DNA from 3 places in the Mesorhizobium sp. U510 genome. Region 3 is predicted to be linked to each of the others. Evidence: riboswitches for the same ligand, from Rfam matches in the RefSeq annotation. Region 3 holds a riboswitch; each other region holds the start of a gene.
What was found. A riboswitch is a leader RNA that binds a small molecule or an ion and turns the genes downstream of it on or off. The one in region 3 is predicted to bind thiamine pyrophosphate.

Region 1 (5,513 bases), 1.8 Mb from region 3:
CTGCTGGCCCGCGACATGCTCGGGCAAAGCCGTGCGCTGGCCGCCGTGCTTTTGATGCCGTCGGTCTATTTCTTCGGCTGGCCGACCCCGCAATTCAATCATGACTACGCGCAGATGCCGTTCTGGGCGGCCATTTGCTGGTTGCTCTGGCGCGCCGGCCGTGGCGGCGGGCCGGGCTGGTGGCTGGCGCTCGGACTGGTGTCGGGCGTCGGGCTCTATGCCAAGTTCTCCACCGGCCTGCTGCTAGCCTTCGGCGCGCTCTGGCTGTTGTATGACGCACGCGCGCGCAGCCGGCTGGCGACGCCCTGGCCATGGCTCGGCCTTGCCGTCTTTCTCGCCGTTGCCGCGCCGCTGGCCATCGCGCTCTACCGCATCGATTTCCTGCCGCTGACCTATTTCGCAGCCCGCGACCAATGGGTGACCGAAAACCGGGCGCGTCTCTACTACATCGGCGTCCAGATGGCCGGGCTCTCCGGCTTTCTTCTGGTGCTGACGATATCCGGGTTGTTGCGGCGCTCGCCGGCCCCAGAAGCGCCGGTCGAGCGCGGCATTCTGGTCTATCTCGTGTGGATGGGGCTCGGCCCGGCGACCCTGATCATGGTGGCCTCGTTGTTCACCGGCACCGGCGAGTCCTGGGGCGCGCCGATGTACAATCTTGTCGGCGTCACGGTGCTCGCCTTTCTCGGCCACCGGCTCGGCGCCATCGAGATGCGAAGGCTGGCGATCTGCGCGTTCCTCTGCATCCTCACCATGTCGGGTGCCTATGCGGCGCTGCGCTGGACGGGCTGCAATGTGCGGGGGCGCCTGGACGCCGTCTGCTGGCCGGCACAGCCGATCGCGGACGAGGCCGAGGCGGTCTGGCACGCGGCGGCGCCCGGCCGGCTCGACATTGTCGGCGGCGATACCCAGGTGGCTATGCTGGCGGGCCTCAATGCCTATGACAAGCCGTCGATCTTCACCGATCTCGATACGCGGTTCGCGCCCTGGATCACCAGGCAGCGCTTGCACGACCACGGCATGCTGATGGTTTGGCCAGGGCATGACGTTCCGCCGCAGTTGCAGACATGGCTGGGCAACCTCCCGGTCAAGACGGTTCTTTTCAATTGGTCGCGCACGGCGCCGCCGGTGGCAATCAGCTTTGCCGCCATTCCGCCCGGCACGCTGTATCCGCCGCTTGCCGTCGACAGCCGGACCCTGCATCCGGGCAACTGAAACGGTTCGATCCCGACCGCGTCGTGATATCGTTCGCTCATGGCCGCGTTGTTTCCACGCGACTGGACGAAGCGGACGACAATGCCCATTTATTGGTAAATCCAATTTTGTCCGCGCAATTCCGGGCGGGAAACCGCTACATGAGCTGGAATTGCCTTTTGAGGAGACGTGACATGGCGACTTCGACCGAACGCGCAGTGCTTGCCGGTGGCTGTTTCTGGGGCATGCAGGATCTGATACGGCGCTATCCCGGCGTCATCTCCACGCGTGTCGGCTATAGCGGCGGTGATGTAGCCAACGCCACCTATCGCAACCACGGCACCCATGCCGAAGCCATCGAGATCAATTTCGATCCGGCCGTGATCAGCTATCGCACGCTGCTGGAGCGCTTTTTCCAGATCCACGATCCGACGACGCGCAACCGCCAGGGCAACGATGTCGGGATGAGCTACCGTTCGGCGATCTACTATACGAGCGACGAGCAGAAACGCGTCGCCGAAGACACCATCGCCGAAGTCGATGCTTCCGGCCTGTGGCCTGGCAAGGTCGTCACGGAAGTCGCGCCGGCCGGCGCCTTCTGGGAAGCCGAGCCCGAGCACCAGGATTATCTGGAGAAATATCCAAACGGCTACACCTGCCACTTCGTCAGGCCGGGCTGGAAACTGCCGGTTCGCGAAAAGGCCGCATCCTAACGGTTGGCACAAAGCATCGTTGGAAGTGATATCGAAAAGCCGCCGGATGTCCGGCGGCTTTTTTGTTTTTGGACAATCACTTACTTGCCACAGTTGTTGTCGTTCACGGTGGGCGCCGTCAAATTGCCGTTGGCATCGGACTGCGCACCTTGCGGGTTGGTCGGGCAATTCCGATCCGCATTGGAGTTCATGTCGCCCGGCGCGATGGTGGTGCTGTTGGTAATTGCCGGATCGACCGTATTGGGCGAAGCCGGCGTGCTCGGGTCTACAGTCACTGAGTGGCCGCTGCCGCCTGACCCATCCATGCCGTTTGCGGTGTTGCTTTGCGCCATCGCGGAAGTGGCAAGCGCAACGGTGAACGCCGAAGCTGCGAGGATTTTCATGAACATGGTTTTGCCTCCGAACTCGCCGCGTTGCGACCGGTGGGACAACCTCTCGGCTTGGCGAAGGTTCCCCATAAAATTCCGATTGCGCGGCGTCGCCAGCGTCCACGCAACGGCCAGAGTTGGTGCAACGCTTTTGGCCCGGTGCGCTGAAAAAACGGCTTCCCCTTCCGTTCGAATGGTGCTTTAACGCGTCCATCCACAGGGGTGCTCCGTACGGTCGGGGCTGAGACGGGGGCGGCAAGCCCACAGACCCTAGAAGCTGATCTGGGTAATACCAGCGGAGCGAGGCGGGCTATGTTTTCAGGCGCACAGATTTCCCTATATCCCATGGCCGACGATTTCGTCGGCGTCATCCTGGGTGCGCTCGGCGCGCTCGATCCCTACCGGGACAGGCTCCGGATCGAAACCGACGACATCTCGACCTTGCTGGTCGGGCCGCCCGAAGTGTTGTTCCCGGCGCTGCGCGACCTGTTCGTGGCGGCGGCGCAGAGCGGCAAGCATTGCGTGCTGTCGGCCGCCATTTCGCGCGGCTGTCCTGGCGAGCCGGACGATCCGATCTGCCGCTCCGACGCGTCTGGCGGGCCTGTCGGGCCGCTCGGGCCGCGCAAGGAAGCCGCCATCGCCGCCGTGCGCAGTGCTGCTGCCACCGGCCAGCCGGCGGCGGCGCAGTTCTCGCTCTATGTGATGGGCACCGGCGACCACATGGATGAGATCTATGGCTGCATCGATTTCCTGAAACAGTCCGGCGTCTACGATCGCTCCAAGAATTTTTGCACCAAACTGCGCGGCGATACCGGCGCGATCTTTTCGGCGCTGAACGAAGCCTTCTGCCGCTTCGGACCGGGCGCGGGCCACGTAACCCTTGACGTCACGGTTTCCGCCAACAGCCCTACCGCTGTCTGAACAGAACGCGCTTTCGTCGCGCGGTCAAGGTTGTCCTCTCGTGGTCTCATTGTCGTCAAGCCGCCCGCGGCAGCTCGCGGGTCTCTTCGCCAGGGCGGCACCGGCCGTGATGTCGGTCGGGTTGCTGCTCGTGGCCTGGGAACTCTACGCAAATTATTCCGGCATCAAGCCGACGATCCTGCCGGCGCCGTCGCGCGTCTTCGAACAGGCGATGCTCAATCGCGAGGCGCTGATCGACAACGCCGTTCCCACCATCCGCGCCACGCTGATCGGCTTTGCCTGCTCGCTCGGCGCCGCTTTCGCGCTGTCGATGCTGGTCGACTTCTTCCAGCCGCTGCGGCGCGCGCTGTTTCCTGTCTTCATCGTCAGCCAGACCTTGCCGCTGGTGGCCATCGCGCCGCTGGTGGTGCTGTGGTTCGGCTTCGGTTTGACGCCAAAGATCATGCTGGTGGCGCTGGTCACCTTTTTCCCGATGCTGGTGGCTCTGGTGCAGGGCTACGAGGCGACCGAGGTGGAGATCGGCCAGATGCTGCGCGCCATGGGGGCAGGGCGCTGGCGTGTCTTCGTTCTGGCGCGGCTGCCTTCGGCACTGCCCTATTTCTTCGCCGGCCTGCGGATCTCCATCACCTATGCCGTGGTCGGCGCCATCTTCGCCGAATATGCCGGTGCGGCCAAGGGACTGGGCATCTACATGCTCAACGCCAAGAACAATTTCCGCCCCGATCTGGTGCTGGCCGCGGTCGGCGTGAGTGCCGCGCTCACGCTGATCCTGTTCGGGCTGACGGCGCTCTTGCAGCGCCTCGCCATGCCCTGGGAACGGATCGGCCGTCAGCCGGCAGGGAAGGGGCCGGGGCGATGAGCCGGCTCGAATTGCGGCATGTGCGCAAGGCGTTTGGCGGGCTCGACGTGCTCGCCGACATTTCGCTCAGCGTCGGTGCCGGCGAATTCGTCTCGATCCTTGGGCCTTCGGGCGCCGGCAAGTCGACGCTGTTCCAGCTTCTGACGGGTGCCGAGCATGGCGAAGGCGAGATGTTGTTCGACGGCATGCCGCTCGACGACCATGGCCGGCATTTCGCATTCATGCCGCAGCGCGACGCCCTGATGCCGTGGCGGCGCATCCTCGACAACACGACACTCGGGCTCGAAGTGCAAGGCGTCAGACGCCAGGCAGCGCGGGCGCGGGTCGCGCCGCTGCTTGCAGAGTTCGGCCTTGCCGGCTTCGAGCGGCATTTTCCGGCACGGCTTTCCGGCGGCATGCGCCAGCGCGCGGCGCTTTTGCGCACGGTGGTGCAGGAGCGCGACATGCTTTTGCTCGACGAACCGTTCGGCGCGCTCGACGCATTGACCCGTGCGGCCATGCAGCGCTGGCTCGAGCAGATGTGGCGTCACCATCGGTGGACGGCGCTGCTGATCACCCACGATGTGCGCGAGGCGGTGTTCCTGTCCGACCGCATCTATGTGCTGTCGGCGCGTCCGGCCCGTGTGTTGCGTGAGATCACGGTGCCCTTGCCGCGTCCGCGAGATCCGACTGGCGCCGCCGCGCAGCAGGCCGGCGCACTCGAGGCCGAGATCCTCGACATCTTGCTCAACCCTCAACCATCCAAAGGACATGACCATGACTGATATGACACGCCGGCAGGCCCTGCTGCTCACCCTTGCCAGCGGTCTTCCGCTGATCGCTGGAGCGAGCCGCGTCTTCGCCGCGACGCAAAAAGTCACCGTCGCGCTGGACTGGACTGTCAACACCAACCACATCGGGCTGTTCGTCGCCCGCGACAAGGGATTTTACCGCGAGGCCGGCCTCGAGGTCGACATTTTACCCTATAGTGACACCGGCGCCGGCACGCTGGTCGCCAACCGCGTTGCCGACTTCGGCATCAACGGCACCATCAGCCTGTTCAGCCAGAAGACCGGCGGGGCCGACTTGAAGGCCGTCTACGCCGTGGTGCAGTCCGAAACCGGCCGCGTGGTCTTCAATGCGGCGCGCAGCGAGATCAAAACTCCCAGGGATCTTGACGGCCTGACCTATGGCGGTTTCGGCAGCGCCTGGGAAAACGCACTGATCTCGACCATCATCCGCCACGACGGCGGCAAGGGCAATTTCGAAACGGTGACGCTCGGCACTTCCGCCTATGAAGCGCTGGCCAATGGCTCGGTCGACTTCACGCTCGAGGTCTCGACCTGGGAGGGCGTCGAGGCCGAACTCAAGGGCGTCAAGCAGCGGAGCTTCGTCTATGCCGACTACGGCGTGCCGGACGAGCACACGACGCTGATCTCGTCGAGCGAAGCCTATCTCAAGGCAAACCCGGCATTAGCGTCG
Region 2 (5,513 bases), 1.6 Mb from region 3:
CAAGCAGCTCGGCCAGGGTGTTGGCGGCAACCTCATGCGCTTCGCCGTTGACCAACAGTTTCATGAGCTAGCTCCTTGGTTCCGTCATGATTGAAAACCAGGTCGGCAGCCTGGCGCGCCATGGCGGGCGCGAGAAGAAAGCCATGGCGATAAAGCCCGTTGATCGCGACCGTGTTGCCGCTCGCTTCGACGCGCGGCAGGTTGTCGGGAAAGGCCGGACGGACGCCGGCGCCGGTCTCAATGATGCCAGCCTCGCCGAAGGCCGGATGGAGAGCATAGGCCGCGCCCAAAAGCTCCATCATCGAACGCGCCGTCACTGGTCCAGCGGACTGGCTTTCAATCATCGTCGCGCCGATCATGAAACGATGCTCGGCGCGCGGCACCGCATAGAGCGGAAAGCGCGGATGCAGCAGCCTGACCGGGCGCGACAGCGAGATATCGGGCGTGCGCAGGATCAGCATCTCGCCGCGAACGCCGCGCAGCCTGTCATCGGCTGCTGCCAATCCCGTGCAGTCGATCTGACGATCGAAACCGGAAACATGCCCGGCGTCGGCGCCAAAGTGGAATTCGACACCCATGGCCGCGAGCCTGCCTTGAAGTGCCGCCATCGCCTGGCGCGGGTCGAGATGAGCCTCATCGGGAAACAGCAATCCGCACCGGAAGCGGCCGGCGAGGCCGGGCTCCAGGATCGCAATTTCGTTCTCCTCGACACGCCGATGCCCCGACGTGCGACTGGCGAACCGGTCAAGCTCACCTGCATCACGCGGCATGGCCACGACCAGTGTTCCGGCCCGTGTCACCTGACCCGGCAGTACCGCATCCCACCAGTCGGCGGCGTCGCGTCCGAGATCCAGCACCGGCTGCTCGGCGCTTTCACGTTCGCACCATGGCGCCAGCATGCCGCCGGCGAACCACGATGCATTGCCGCCAAGGCCATGCCGGATCTCGGCGACTGTGACCGTCGCGCCGCGGGCGGCGAGTTCGAAGGCCGCGGTGAGGCCGGCGATGCCGGCCCCTTTGACAAGCACCCTCATGACGGTTCGGGCGCCTCCGGCATGAGCGGTACGCCGGTCTCGTCAGCCGGCATGTAGAGATCACCGCCCTCGCGGTATTTCGCAGCCATCGCGGCCATGCCCTCCTTCTGTGCCTCGGCGCGGATGTCGTGGGAGATGCGCATGGAGCAGAATTTCGGCCCGCACATCGAGCAGAAATGCGCCAGCTTGTGGGCCTCCTTGGGCAAGGTCTGATCGTGGAAGGATCGCGCGGTTTCGGGGTCGAGCGACAGGTTGAACTGGTCTTCCCAGCGGAACTCGAAGCGCGCGCGCGAAAGGGCATCATCCCTGGTTTTCGCTGCCGGATGGCCCTTCGCCAAGTCCGCGGCATGGGCGGCGATCTTGTAGGTGATCACGCCAATCTTGACGTCGTTGCGATCGGGAAGGCCGAGATGCTCCTTGGGCGTGACGTAGCAGAGCATGGCGGTGCCGAACCAGCCGATCATGGCGGCGCCGATGCCTGAGGTGATGTGGTCGTAGCCCGGCGCGATGTCGGTCGTCAGCGGTCCAAGCGTATAGAATGGCGCCTCGCCGCACACAGCGAGCTGCTTGTCCATGTTCTCCTTGATCTTGTGCATCGGTACGTGGCCGGGCCCCTCGATCATCACCTGGCAATCCTTTGCCCAGGCGATTCTCGTCAGTTCGCCGAGCGTTTCCAACTCGGCGAATTGCGCCGCATCATTGGCGTCGGCGATCGAGCCCGGACGAAGGCCGTCGCCGAGCGAAAAGGACACATCATAGGCGCGGCAGATGTCGCAGATTTCGGCGAAATGCTCGTAGAGGAAGCTCTCCCGGTGATGATGCAGGCACCATTTGGCCATGATCGAGCCGCCGCGCGAGACGATGCCCGTGACCCGGTCGACGGTCAGCGGGATGTAGTGCAGCCGCACGCCGGCGTGGATGGTGAAATAGTCGACGCCCTGTTCGGCCTGCTCGATCAGCGTGTCTCGATACACCTCCCAGGTCAGATCCTCGGCAATGCCGTTGACCTTTTCGAGCGCCTGATAGAGAGGCACCGTGCCGATCGGCACCGGCGCGTTGCGCACGATCCAGTCGCGGATGTTGTGGATGTTGCGGCCAGTCGACAGGTCCATCACCGTGTCGGCGCCCCAGCGAATCGCCCAGACCATCTTTTCCACTTCCTCGGCCATCGAAGAGGTGACCGCCGAGTTGCCGATATTGGCGTTGATCTTCACCAGGAAATTGCGGCCGATGATCATCGGTTCGCTTTCGGGATGATTGATGTTGGCGGGAATGATTGCGCGTCCGCGAGCCACCTCGTCGCGCACGAATTCCGGCGTGACGAAGTCGGGGATCGCCGCGCCGAAGGCTTCGCCGTCGCGTTGAAGCTTGCCGCGCAAGATCTCGCGGCCGAGGTTCTCGCGGCCAAGGTTCTCGCGGATGGCGACGAACTCCATTTCGGGCGTGATGATGCCGGCGCGCGCATAGGCAAGCTGTGTCACCGCCTTGCCGGCCTTGGCCCTGAGCGGCCGGTTGCGAATGGGAAATTCCGGCGTCAGGCGCTCGCCCACCGCGAATCCGTTGTCTTCCGGCTGGACATGGCGGCCATCATAAGCTTCGACATCGCCGCGCGCGATAATCCATTCATGGCGAAGCCGTGCAAGGCCGTTCTCAATGCTGGTTTCGACTGTCGGGTCGGTATAGGGGCCGGACGGATCGTAGACGATGACGGGCGGCTCGCCGGCCGTTGGATGGACGGAGATTTCGCGCATCGGCACCCTGATCTGCGGGTGGAGGACGCCGGATTTGTGGATTTTCCGCGAGGCGGGCAGCGGTCCCGTCGAGACGGCTGGGTTGAGGGCATTCATCTAGAGGGCTTCCTTTGCTCATGCATTGGAGACCCAGTTCTGTGCCGGAAGGATGAAAAGACGCTTTGGTCGCCCTGCTTGGAAACAGGACTTCGGGCGTGAACTCCCGCAAAGCGCTTGCACCGTCCCTACGCCAGTATGAACTGGATCAGGTTCAACGGGTCACTGCGCGCTCTAGCAGTATCTCAGCCCCTTGCCGGGACTCCCCTGGTGAATGCTTGGAATTGAACGGGCCGGCGCTATCTTGTCAAGCGCATTCGGTCCGCAGCGTTGATCGGCGGCCAAATAAACCGGGCAGAAAGCTCGCGCTCGTTCGAGAGCAACTCACGCCTATAGGAGCGGCGAAGCGCCCACGATAGCCGAGCCATCATGCGAATTCGAAACATTTTCCAGCACGGCATTTTCGGGCTTTCTTGGACCGACGTTGCTATCGCCCAATTGGATGAGATTGCTTTAGATGTCTGTCTTGCTCGTCATCGGCAATCCTTCCGCGTGGGCTAGACGCCCCGTTTGTTTCCCCAAAGCAGAACATGAAGTTGCGGCAGTACACGCGCCTCGAACCACCTGTCACGGGTCACCTTTTCGACCAGCCATTCCATGCGTTTCATCACACCGGCCATGTCGATGAAATCGTCTTCGTGACCGGGACGCGGCGGCGTGTGGTTGCCGGGCTGCAGATAGACGGGTAATTGCGGGTAGCGCGCCGCGGCGTCCTTGGCATAGGCATAGTCATCATCGTCGAAGACGACGAGCTTGAGCGCCATCCGCGGCTTATTCTGCGCCGCCTCGACGCAAGTGTCGAACGCGGCCCAATCTGTCGTCATTTCGCTTGAGGGTGGCTTGGGGCTGAGCACCAGCACGTCGAGATCGGCGAACCATTCCTTAGGCACCGAGCCTTGGGTTTCCAATGCAAAACGGTAGCCCTCACTATGCCCGCGGTCGATCAGCCCGCCAAGCGGTTGGATGGCCGGATTGCCGCCCGACAGCGACACCATCACGGGCTGACCACTGGAAAGCGCAATGACCTTTTGCCAGACCGCATCGGTTGACATCATCTCCCAATCATGGCGGAAGCGACTGTCCACCGCATGCAGGCTGTCGCACCAGGAACAGCGATAATCGCACCCGCCCGTTCTTACGAACACCGTCGGCAAGCCGATCAGCATGCCTTCGCCCTGAATGGTCGGCCCAAAAATCTCGCTCACGCGGATTCCGGGATGCGACGCGCACGTCATGGCCGGTATTCCGCCCAGGTTTTCGGCGTCTCGCTCACGCGCACGGCGGAGGTTTGTGGTAGCCGCACCTTGCACCAGTCGTAGAAGTGCCTGGCCAGACATTCCGCTGTGGCACGGTCATGCCCCAGCACGTCGTTAAGATGCCGATGGTCGAACGTCGCATCGATGTAGTGCTTGAGCGAAGCCAGGTCCTGGTAGTCGCGCACAAAGCCATGCTCGTCCAGTTCGCCACCTGACAGCTCCACTACGACGATGTAGTTGTGGCCGTGTAGACGCGCGCACTGATGATCTGGTGGCAAGGAGGTGAGCTGATGCGAGGCCGAGAAGTGGAACTCTTTGGTAATGCGAAACATCACGCGCTCCTTGTCTGGATAGCGTGGAGCCAGAAGTCCGCGTCCTCATAATCTGTCGGGTCGGCAATGCCGGCCAGATCGAATGCTTCGCGCCGTTCGACACATGTCCCGCAGCGACCGCAATGACGTGCACCGCCCTTGTAGCAGGACCACGTCGCCTCGAACGGTGTGGCGTACCTTGCCCCCTCACTGACGATGTCGGCCTTCGACATATTCACATAGGGAGCGTAAAGGCGGATATCGGCGTAGCCTGCGAGCGCATGGTTCTGCATCGTCTGAAAGGCGTCAATAAAAGCGGGCCGGCAATCGGGATAGATGAAATGATCTCCGCCGTGGACGGCAGTGGCCACCGCATCGGCCTTCTGCGCGGCGGCAACCCCGAAGGCGATAGCCAGCATGATGGCGTTCCTGTTCGGCACCACCGTGATTCTCATGGAATCTTCGGCATAGTGCCCGTCGGGCACGTCCACATTATCAGTCAGCGCCGAGCCGCTCAGGTTCCGGCCGACATCGCGGATATCGACGATCTGGTGCGGAACACCCAGCCGCTTGGCGCACATAGCGGCAAAGCCGAGTTCCTTTTTGTGCCTCTGGCCGTAATCGAACGAAAGCAGGCCAATGAGTTTCTGCTCGGTCGCCACCTTGTGAGCGAGCGAAACAGAGTCCAATCCGCCGGAGCAGATGACGAGGGCATTCATGGTTTGAATCCTTGTTTTGACCGGGTAAGGCTGCGACCGGAGATTTCTCTGCGTTCCCACTACTCCACGGAGCCGGTTTTGTGAATGGGGTGCACGCGATTGAGCCCACGTACCTTGTTGTCAGCGTCCCCAGGATGACTTTGCACGCGACTTGTCGCGTATCTTCGACCGCTGGGGTGCTGACGCCGGCACTGCGTATATAGGCGTATAGACGATGCAGAAATCACTGCCGTGGCCCAGCAGCATTCCCGACACACCTTCGGCTTGTCCGGTTTGCCCCAGAACATGACGTCCCGAGTTTCGGCGACAACGCAAGGGTCGACCGGCAGTCCAGTGAAAGGCTTCT
Region 3 (5,513 bases):
CGGCGCCTCGCCATAGCTGAACGAGACCTTGTCCAGCCGCACCGGAACACCCTTCCCTCTCATCGCTCCGTCAGACATTGCGGACCTTGTCTCTTCCCAGCCAGTCCGCCGCCAGCACCAAGGCGAGGCAAACGAGGCCAAGCAACAGCGCCAGGCCGGCGGCGTCCTGCGTGCGGTAGCTGCCCATGCGCGCCAGGAGAAGGTAAGGCAAGGTCTGCACGGAATCACTGCCGAACAGCGCGATAACGCCGAGATCGCCGAGCGACAGCGCCATGGCGAAGGCGAAGGCGGTGGCGAGCGGCCGCCGCAATGACGGCCAGTCGACCAGCCGCAGCCTGGCCCAGCCGGAAATGCCGAGCTGCGCGCAGAGCCGTTCGTGGCGCTCGCTCGCCGCGTCATAGGCGGGACGGACGGCGCGCAGCGCGAAAGGCATCGCCATGACAGAATTGACGGTGACGACCATGACCGGGGCGATGGCAAAGACGTCGCCGGCATGGCGCAGCAGGAGGAACCAGCCGACTCCGATGACGATCGGCGGCACGACCAGCACAAAACCGGCGCCGGTATCCGTGGCGTGTTCGAGCAGTGTCCTTCGACCGGCGCGGCGCCTCAACGCGAGTGCCCGTCGCGCCATGGTCAGCGCCAACGACAGCATCACTGAAAGCAGCGCCGACAGGAAAGCGAGCACCGCACTGGTCAGCGTCGCCTGCCGGACAGCGGCCTCGCCGGCGAGCCGGCCGAGATCGGCGCCCAAGCCTGCCGAGACGGTCGCGGCCATCGGTCCGATAACGAACAGCAGCGCCAGCACGATGAGCACGGCGTTGAGTGACGCCTCGGTCGTGTCGACGGAGAGATAACGGCGCGGCGCCACCGGCAGGTTGGTGTCGCCGACGACATTGGCGCCAAGCCGCGTCAGCGCCAGCACCACGATGAAGGTCAAGGCAATCTGCAGCAATGTCAGGGCGACCGCCCGCGCCGGATCGAAATCGAAGCGCAGCGCCTGGTAGATGCCGACCTCCAGCGTCGTTGCCGCCGGTCCGCCGCCAAGCGTCAAAACGATGGTGAAGGAGGTGATGCAGAGCATGAAGACCAGCCCGGCGACACCCGGCAGAGCGGCGCGCAGCGTCGGCCATTCGATCAGCCGGAAGGCCGGCCCCGCCGCCATGCCGAGCTGGCTTGCCAGCCGCCACTGGTCGGCGGGAATCGTCTGCAGCGCCTCGAGGAACAGGCGGGTCGCCAACGGCAGGTTGAAGAAGACGTGGGCGACGAGAATGCCGGACAAGCCATAGATGCCTGGCCAACCCTGGCTGCCGGCGGCGCTGAACAGGCCGGCGAAATAGCCGGCACGGCCGTACAGCGCCAGTATGCCAAGCGCCGCGACGATCGCCGGCAGCGCCAACGGCACGGCGAAGAGTTGCAGGATGAAGGCGCGGCCGAAGAAACGCGGATGCCGCGACAGGGCGCGCGCCACGAACAGCGCCGGGATCACCGAAAGCAGGGTCGAGAGGACTGCCTGCCAAAGCGTGAAGCGCACGACGCGCAGCAGGTAGGGATCGAAGGCCGCCCAGGCTCCCGAAAAATCATGGGCGCCTTCGACGAGCAGGCCCGCGAATGCGCCGCCGATCAGCAGCGTGATCGCGGCGAGCGCGATGATGCCGGCGCTGACGCGTGAATCCGTGGTTTGCGCCGGCGTCACCACTCTGCCTATTTGCTCATCACCGCCAGCCATTCATCCACCCAGGCCTTGCGGTTGGCGGCAACCTCTTCGGGGCTGAACAGCAGGGTCTTGGTCGGCTTGACCAGCTTGTCGAAGGCCGGGTTGAGCGGCTTGTCGGTCTTTCCGGCCGGGAACATCCAGTTGGTCTCCGGGATCGCGTCCTGGAATTTCGGCCCGGTCATGAAGGCGATGAATTTTGCCGCCAGCGGGTTCTTGGCTCCGTTCGTGGTGATTCCCGCGACCTCGATCTGCAGATATTCGCCCTCCTCGAAAGAAGCGGCCTGGTAGCGCTGCGTGTTCTCGGCGACCATGTGATAGGCCGGCGAGGTCGTGTAGGACAACACCATCGGCGCCTCGCCTTTGGTGAACAGGCCATAGGCCTCGCTCCAGCCCGGCGTCACGGTCAGCACCTTCGTCTTGAGCTTGGCCCAGGCTTCCGGCGCCTTGTCGCCATAGACCGACTTCACCCACAACAGCAGGCCGAGGCCCGGCGTCGAGGTGCGCGGATCCTGGATGACGATCTTGTCGTCGGCACTGCCTTCGACCAGTTCCTTCAGGCTCTTCGGCGGCGTCTTCAGTTTTTCGGTGTCGTAGACGACGGCGAAATAGCCGTAGTCGAAGGGAACAAAAGTATCGTCGCTCCAGCCACCCGGCACGTTGACATCGGAGACCGCGCCATGCGGGGCAAACAACCCGCTGGCCTTGGCATCGGCGGTGAGATTGGTGTCGAGGCCAAGTACGATGTCGGCCTTGGTTGACGCGCCTTCTAGCTTGACGCGGTTGAGCAGGGCCACGCCATCGGCGACCGAGACGAACTCGACGTCGCAGCCGCATTCGGCCTCGAATTCCTTCTTCACCACCGGGCCTGGCCCCCAGTCGGCGGTGAAGCTTTCATAGGTGTAGACGGTGAGCTTGTCCTTGGCCAAGGCCGGCCCGGACAGCGCCACGACCATGGTCGAGACAAGAGCGTATAAAAGCGTGCGCATCGGCGCCTCCTTCGTTCGAATTGCAAGGAATTGAGGCGCCGGACTGTCCGAAACGTCTAATCCCTCCGCCGGTACAAACCGGATCAGGTTCAGCGGGTTGGCGAGACTGCCTCTCAGCCGGTCCGCGAAGATCGCGTCCGGCACCCCGTTAGAGCGTTTCGACACATAGGCCGGGCCGGGGAACCGCGCAAGTGGCAGTTTGCCGGCCTTCCGTTTCCGCTGCCGGGCTGGTACAGGCCACCGGATATGAGCACATTCACCATCCTGCTTGGCGGCGATCTCATCCGCACGCCCCGGCTCGACCGCCAGGTCGACGGCTCGCGCATCATTGCCGCCGACGCCGGCATCGGCCATGCCCGGCTGCTCGGCCTTGTGCCGGAACTATGGGTGGGTGATTTCGATTCGGTGCCGGCCGATCTCCCCGCCGACCTCGCCGCAGTGCCCCGCCGAACCTTCCCGGCGGAGAAGGACAAGACCGACGGCGAATTGGCGATTGCCGCAGCCCTCGAGCGTGGCGCGACTAGCCTGGTGCTGGCGGGCGCGTTCGGCGGCAAGCGCGCCGACCACGCTTTCCTGCATCTGGCGCTCGCCCTGCGCCTGGCCGAAGCCGGAACCGAGGTGCTGTTGACCAGCGGCGCCCAGGAAGGTGTCCCGTTGCTGTCGGGAACGGCCGGCTTCGACTATGCCGACGGCACGCTGTTTTCGATCCTCGGCTTTTCCGAACTTGCCGGCCTGACCGTCACCGGCGCCAAATGGCCGTTGAACCAGGTCGTAGTGGCGTTCGGCTCGTCGCTGACCATTTCCAACGAGGTCCGGGGCCGCCTCGACATCGCGCTCGGCCACGGCCGCGCGCTGCTGCTCGCGCATCCGTATCCACTACCTGAAAGCTGACATGGCCCCGCCTCTTCTCAATCTCGACGGGATAAGACTGACCTTCGGCGGCACACCGTTGCTCGACGGTGCTGCCTTGACGGCTTCGGCCGGTGACAAGATCGCGCTGGTCGGCCGCAACGGGTCCGGCAAGTCGACGCTGCTCAAGATCGCGGCCGGCCTGATCGAGCCGCAGGACGGTGAGGTGTTTCGCCAGCCCTCGGCAACCGTCCGCTATCTGCCGCAGATGCCCGACATGGAAGGTTTCGCCACCGTGCGTGCCTATGTCGAGGCAGGCCTCGGGCCAGCCGACGATCCCTACCGCGCCTCCTATCTGATGGAGCATCTTGGCCTCACCGGCGAGGAACGGCCGGGTGATCTCTCAGGTGGCGAGGCCAGGCGCGCAGCCCTGGCCCGTGTCATGGCGCCGGAACCCGACATCCTGCTGCTTGATGAGCCGACCAATCATCTTGACCTGTCGGTCATCGAATGGCTGGAAGAGGAGCTCGTGCGCACCTCCTCGGCACTCATCGTCATCTCGCACGACCGCCGCTTTCTGGAGCGCGTGTCGCGCGCCACCGTCTGGCTCGATCGTGGCCAGACCCGCAGGCTGGACAAGGGTTTTGGCCATTTCGAGGAATGGCGCGACCAGGTGTTGGAAGAGGAAGAGCGCGAGCAGCACAAGCTTGGCCGCCAGATCGTGCGTGAAGAACACTGGCTGCGTTATGGCGTGACGGCGCGGCGCAAGCGCAACATGCGCCGCCTCGGCGAGTTGCAGACCATGCGCCAGCGTTTCCGCGGCCATAGGGGCGCCGAAGGCAACGCGACCATGGTGGCGAGCGACGCCGCCGAATCCGGCAAGCTGGTGATCGAAGCGAAGAACATCGAGAAGAGCTTTGGCGACCTCGCCGTGGTCAAGGGCTTCTCGACCCGCATCCAGCGCGGCGATCGCGTCGGCCTCGTCGGACCGAACGGCGCCGGCAAGACGACGCTTTTGAAGATGCTGACCGGCGAATTGGCGCCGGATGCTGGCTCGGTGCGGCTCGGCACCAATCTGGAAATCGCCACGCTCGACCAGAAGCGCGAGGCAGTCGACCCGCAGGAGACGCTGGCGCAATACCTCACCGACGGACGCGGCGAAAACCTCGTCATCAATGGCGAGCAGCGCCATGTCGTCTCCTACATGAAGGATTTCCTGTTCAAGCCGGAGCAGGCGCGCACGCCGGTGCGCGAACTGTCCGGCGGCGAGCGGGCGCGGCTGATCCTGGCGCGCGTGCTGGCACGACCGGCAAACCTGCTGGTGCTCGATGAGCCGACCAACGATCTCGACATGGAGACGCTGGAACTGCTGCAGGAACTGGTCGCCGGCTTTGCCGGCACCGTCATCCTGGTCAGCCACGACCGCGATTTCCTTGACCGCACCGTCACCAGCATCATCGCGCCGGATGGCGGCGGCCGTTGGGTCGAATATGCCGGCGGTTATTCCGACATGCTGGCGCAACGCGGCGGCACAAGGCTCGACGACCGCAAGGCGCGCGCCAGGGCCGAAGCCCCTGATGCACAGGCGCAAGGCAAGAGCGAGCCGGCGGCGCCAAAAGGGCCGGCGAAGAAACTGTCGTTCAAGCAGAAATTCGCCCTGGAATCGCTCCCCAAGAAGATCGAGGCGGTGACCGCGTCGATCTCGCGCCTGGAGAACAACATCGCCGACCCGGCCTATTACGAGCGCGATCCGGCCTCCTTCCAGAAAACCATCGCCGCCCTCGACAAGGAACGCGCGACGCTGGCCGCGCTCGAGGAAGAGTGGCTGGAGCTGGAGATGCTGCGCGAGGAGATGGAAGGGTGAGGAGCGTTCGGCCGTAGGCCAATCGATCGACAACGATTTGTCGATTGAAGCGACGAACGGTGAAAGCCCGGTTCGCCTTCAGGCGAATCGAAAGATC

Region 1: it holds a riboswitch for thiamine pyrophosphate, as region 3 does, so the genes downstream of both, ACLGL5_RS28545 (YkoF family thiamine/hydroxymethylpyrimidine-binding protein) here and thiB (thiamine ABC transporter substrate binding subunit) in region 3, are expected to answer to the same signal.
Region 2: it holds a riboswitch for thiamine pyrophosphate, as region 3 does, so the genes downstream of both, thiC (phosphomethylpyrimidine synthase ThiC) here and thiB (thiamine ABC transporter substrate binding subunit) in region 3, are expected to answer to the same signal.

The regions. Positions count from the first base shown of each region.
Region 1 is NZ_CP180532.1:5,527,759-5,533,271, reverse strand. It holds gene ACLGL5_RS28560 (glycosyltransferase family 39 protein) at 1-1,212, shown strand, start outside; gene msrA (peptide-methionine (S)-S-oxide reductase MsrA) at 1,386-1,904, shown strand; gene ACLGL5_RS28550 (hypothetical protein) at 1,985-2,293, opposite strand; TPP riboswitch at 2,481-2,594, shown strand; gene ACLGL5_RS28545 (YkoF family thiamine/hydroxymethylpyrimidine-binding protein) at 2,585-3,193, shown strand; gene ACLGL5_RS28540 (ABC transporter permease) at 3,303-4,052, shown strand; gene ACLGL5_RS28535 (ABC transporter ATP-binding protein) at 4,049-4,816, shown strand; gene ACLGL5_RS28530 (ABC transporter substrate-binding protein) at 4,809-5,513, shown strand, end outside.
Region 2 is NZ_CP180532.1:1,937,703-1,943,215, forward strand. It holds gene thiS (sulfur carrier protein ThiS) at 1-64, opposite strand, end outside; gene thiO (glycine oxidase ThiO) at 33-1,034, opposite strand; gene thiC (phosphomethylpyrimidine synthase ThiC) at 1,031-2,881, opposite strand; TPP riboswitch at 2,989-3,100, opposite strand; gene queE (7-carboxy-7-deazaguanine synthase QueE) at 3,379-4,116, opposite strand; gene queD (6-carboxytetrahydropterin synthase QueD) at 4,113-4,469, opposite strand; gene queC (7-cyano-7-deazaguanine synthase QueC) at 4,469-5,167, opposite strand.
Region 3 is NZ_CP180532.1:354,832-360,344, forward strand. It holds gene thiQ (thiamine ABC transporter ATP-binding protein) at 1-78, opposite strand, end outside; gene thiP (thiamine/thiamine pyrophosphate ABC transporter permease) at 71-1,729, opposite strand; gene thiB (thiamine ABC transporter substrate binding subunit) at 1,705-2,703, opposite strand; TPP riboswitch at 2,747-2,861, opposite strand; gene ACLGL5_RS03615 (thiamine diphosphokinase) at 2,950-3,594, shown strand; gene ACLGL5_RS03620 (ABC-F family ATP-binding cassette domain-containing protein) at 3,596-5,416, shown strand.